Regions from separate parts of the Roseateles noduli genome, predicted to be linked through region 2. Evidence: riboswitches for the same ligand, from Rfam matches in the RefSeq annotation. Region 2 holds a riboswitch; the other holds the start of a gene.
What was found. Region 2 has a riboswitch for cobalamin ahead of ACQ4L4_RS16225 (TonB-dependent receptor domain-containing protein). Riboswitches for the same ligand answer to the same signal wherever they lie in the genome.
Positions count from the first base shown of each region.

Region 1: it holds a riboswitch for cobalamin, as region 2 does, so the genes downstream of both, ACQ4L4_RS10865 (TonB-dependent receptor domain-containing protein) here and ACQ4L4_RS16225 (TonB-dependent receptor domain-containing protein) in region 2, are expected to answer to the same signal.

Region 1 covers NZ_CP192463.1:2,483,231-2,485,425, reverse strand. The annotation lists gene ACQ4L4_RS10865 (TonB-dependent receptor domain-containing protein) at 1-859, opposite strand, end outside; cobalamin riboswitch at 942-1,193, opposite strand; gene ACQ4L4_RS10860 (GMP reductase) at 1,405-2,195, opposite strand, start outside.
Region 2 covers NZ_CP192463.1:3,719,287-3,721,481, forward strand. The annotation lists gene ACQ4L4_RS16220 (hypothetical protein) at 171-680, shown strand; cobalamin riboswitch at 676-944, shown strand; gene ACQ4L4_RS16225 (TonB-dependent receptor domain-containing protein) at 1,070-2,195, shown strand, end outside.

The DNA of each region.
Region 1 (2,195 bases), 1.2 Mb from region 2:
GCCGGTTGCGGAAGTCAGGCGACGCATCCGGCAGGAAATCCGGCGGATTGAAATTGGCGCTGTCGTACTGCGCGTTGAGCTTGTTCTGCGAGGCGCTGACGCCGATGCGATGCCCCTCGGCCGGCGTGAAGCCCAGCCGCGCCGTGGCCGACGTGCGGCGGAAACCGTCGCGGTCGGGGTTGTAGTAGCCGTTGATGTCGTTCGGGCGGATCGACGACACGCCGTCGCTGGTCTCGCGACCGATGCTGGCCGCGTAGTCGAAGCCGGCCTGCGCGCCGCTGAGCGCGAAGTCCGCCTTGCGCGAGTCGTACTCGCCGACGGCGACGCCGGCGGTGATGTTCAGCGGACCTTGACCCCGCTTCGTGAAGATCTGGATCACGCCGCCGACCGCGTCCGAGCCGTACAAGCCCGAGGCGGGACCGCGCAGCACCTCGATGCGCTCGATCTGGTCGAGGCTCATCGACTCGAAGGCCGCCTGGCCCAGCGTCGCCGAGCCGACGCGCAGACCGTCGATCATCACGATGGTGCTGTTGGTATTGGTGCCACGCAGCAGGTAGCCGGCGGTCTGTCCGGGACCGCCGTTCTGCAGGACCTGCAGGCCGGCGTAGCGGCGCAGGACCTCTTCGACGCTGGCGGCGCCGCTGTCGCGCAGGGTGTCGCGGTCGATCAGGACGACGTCGGCGACGCTCTTGCTCAGCGCCTGCGGCTCGCGGGTGCCGATGACGACGACGGGATCGAGGGACGACTGCGCGAACGCGCTCGACGGGACGATGATGGACAGGGCGGGCAGGGCGAGCAGCGCGGTCGCCGAAGCACGGGCGACAGCGCGCAACGCGGCGCGGGGAGAAGAGGCTTGCATGTCGGAATCGGATGAGCAGCGGCAGACGGCCGCTTCCCCGCGGCCGCATGCGGAATGGACGCGCCGTGCTCCTGGAAGCACGACGACGATCCGCCTGTTGGCCGGTATCCGGGCTGTCGGAAGAATGAACCCGTGTTGCCTTCCCGGACGACCGTCCAGTGGTTTCAGACACGAGCCGCGCGCTTTCTGCTTTCAGAAGAGGCGCGCCTTCCGCTTACCGTTGCGGGGGCAGCTCAGGTTGGGGCCACGACCGCGCGGGTGCGGCCCCTCCTGATTCCCGTTGAACTGCGCCGGCAGGGAGCCGGGCGCGAGCACCAACGGGCGGCATCATAGCGGGAGGGGCGGGGGGCGCTTCGCCCCCTGAACTGCAGGAGGGCTGGAGCGGGCACTCCTGCGTGCCTGGCGCGGGCACTCCTGCGGGAGGCCTGGCGCGGGCACTCCACGACGCGAGGGGCATCCCTCCGGGAACCCCTCGCATCATTTCGGCCCCACCAGCGCTCGCTGTCCGCGGGCCTGGGGCATGCGGGTGGACTGCGGGCCTTGGCTTACATGAACAGGTGTTCGCCGGCGTTTTCTCCGCCGAGGACCACGTAGTTCACCTTGCGCAGGTCGCCGAGGCTGCGGCCGCCGGCATAGGAGATCGAGCTCTGCAGGTCCTCCTCCATCTCGCGCAGCGTGTCGGCGAGGTGGCCCTTCACGGGCTCGAGGATGCGCTTGCCCTCGACGTGCTTGTACTCGCCCTTGTTGAAGTCGGACGCGGAGCCGTAGTACTCCTTGTAGCGCTTGCCGTCGACCTCGACCGTGTTGCCCGGCGATTCCTCATGACCCGCGAAGAGCGAGCCGATCATCACCATCGCAGCACCGAAACGCACGCTCTTGGCAATGTCGCCGTGATGGCGGATGCCGCCGTCGGCAATGATCGGTTTGGTCGCGACACGGGCACACCACTTCAGCGCCGAGAGCTGCCAGCCGCCGGTGCCGAAACCGGTCTTCAGCCGCGTGATGCAGACCTTGCCCGGACCGATGCCGACCTTGGTCGCGTCGGCGCCCCAGTTCTCGAGGTCGATGACGCCTTCAGGCGTGCCGACGTTGCCGGCGATGACGAAGGTGTCGGGCAGCTTGTGCTTGATGTGGCCGATCATGCGCTGCACGGCATCGGCGTGGCCGTGGGCGATGTCGATGGTGATGTAGTCGGCGCCGAGACCCTCGGCGGCCAGGCGGTCGATGAGGGCGTAGTCCGCCTCCTTGACGCCGGCGCTGATGGAGACCAGCAGGCCCTTGTCGCGCATCGTGCGGGCGAAGGCGATCGCATCGAGGTCGAAGCGGTGCATCACGT
Region 2 (2,195 bases):
GGCTGGCGCCCCGGTTGCCGGCACGGTGGTGACCGCGGCCTCGACGGCCGCCGCCACGGCAGCCGCCGCAACCCCTGCCACTGCCACTGCCACTGCCACTGCCACTGCCCCTGCTCCTGTGCCTTCCCCGGCAGTTCCCCCTGCCCCACCCCCTATCCCCGGAGACTGACATGCCCGCGCGCGCCGCCCTGATCCTGACGACTGCTGTTCTGGTCCTCATGCTTGGCGCGGCGAACGCGCAGGACGTGCCCAAGGCGCCCCCGCAGCAGGAGCGGACCTTCGGCTTCTACCGCTGCGGCCCGGAGGGTCAGGACTTGCGCGACAGTCCCTGCCCCGAAGGACAGGGCCGCAAGGCCGAGGTCCCGAAGGACCCGGTCGATCCCAAGGAGGCCGACACCGCGCGCAAGCGCACGGCCGCCGAGACGCGCGACCTGGCTGTGCGCGAACGGGAGCGCGAACGCCAGTCGGCGAAGGCGCCGCCCAAGGCCGCCGGCATCGATGGCCGCCTGCCGGGGCAGCGCGCTGCGAAGCCGGCGAAACCCGCGGATCCGAAGAAGCCCAAGCCCAAGGATCCGAAGAAGCCGCCGAAGAAGAAACCCAAGGTGCCGAAGTCACCGGATGGCGCGCTGCAGCCCAAGCCCACGACCAGCGACAGCACCACGACGCCCGCAGCTCGCTAGAATGCGCGCCGTTGGTGCTCGCGCGGACATTGCGTCCGTGCAGTTAAACGGGAATCAGGAAGTGGTCGCATCCCCGATGCGCGAACCAACCTGAGCTGTCCCCGCAACGGTAAGTGGCCGCCGGTCGCGCGCCCGGGATCCTGAAGAGGGAACACCGGGCGGCAGCCGGCACTGCCTGTCCCCACGTCCACTGGCGCGTCTGCGCTGGGAAGGACACAGGCAGCGGCCACCAGCCCGGATACCGGCCAACAGGTGGCGTCTCCAGCCGATCGCGCGACGCGTCCTTCGTGAGCTTTCACAAGGACGATCCGACGACGAGCCGGCGACGCCGTTTCTCAGAGGCCCTGCGGGTGAGCAGGCGTCTGAACTCCGTCGTTGGTCCGTTCCTCATGCTTCCGTTCGTTTCGCGCGCGCGCGCTGGTGCCCGCTCGCTGCCTGCCCTCACCCCGATGGCGCTCGCCCTGTCGACGCTCCTGGCGTTCCCGGCGCTCCCGGCGCTTGCGACGTTCTCCACGGCCGCGGCCGCGCAGTCCGCCCCCTCCTCCGCTTCCGCCTCCCCCGCGACGTCCCCCGCGGCCTCCCCCACCGTCACCCCTTCGAGCCGGCTCGACGACGTCACCGTCACCGGCACGCGCAGCCCGATGAAGCTGTCCGACGTCGCGGCCGACCTGACCGTCATCAACCGCGACACCATCGAGCGCCAGGGCTTCGGCAACATCGCCGCTCTGCTGCGCAACGTCGCCGGCCTGCAGATGACCAGCAACGGCGGGCCGGGCAATTCGACCTCCGTCTTCGTGCGCGGCGCCGAGACCCGGCACACCGTGGTCCTGATCGACGGCGTGCGCGTGGACGGTCAATCCTCCGGCGGCGCCAGCTGGCAGAACCTGCCGGTCTCGCAGATCGAGCGCATCGAGGTCCTCAAGGGCCCGGCCAGCGCGCTGTACGGCTCCGACGCCATCGGCGGCGTGGTGCAGATCTTCACGCGCCGGGGGGCGGGCCGCACGCAGCTGGACCTCGGCCTCGGCGGCGGCAACCTCGGTCAGGTGAAGGCCGACGTCGGCATCAGCGGCGGCACGGCGGACTTCGACTACGCCGGCTCGCTCGCGCTCGACCGCGGCACCGGCTTCAACGCCTACCTGAACACGGCGGCCCGGAGCTACAACCCCGACGCCGACGGCTGGCGCAACTACAGCGGCAGCCTGCGCCTGGGCGCTCGCGTGGCCGAAGGCCAGCGCCTCGAGTTCATCGGCTTGAAGAGCCGCAGCAACGCCGGCTACGACGCCGGCAAGAACGCCGACGACCGCGGCATCACCGAGACGCTGGCGGGCAAGCTGAGCCTGAACTCCACCTGGTCCTCCGTGCTGTCGACCCAGTTGTCGGCGGGTCAGTCCGAAGAGAACTACGAGACCAAGCCGAGCTCGCCCTACCTGACGAAGACGCGCATCCGCAGCGCCTCGCTGCAGGGCTTCTACCGGATCAACGAGCAGCATCAGCTCAACGCCCTGCTGGAGCGTC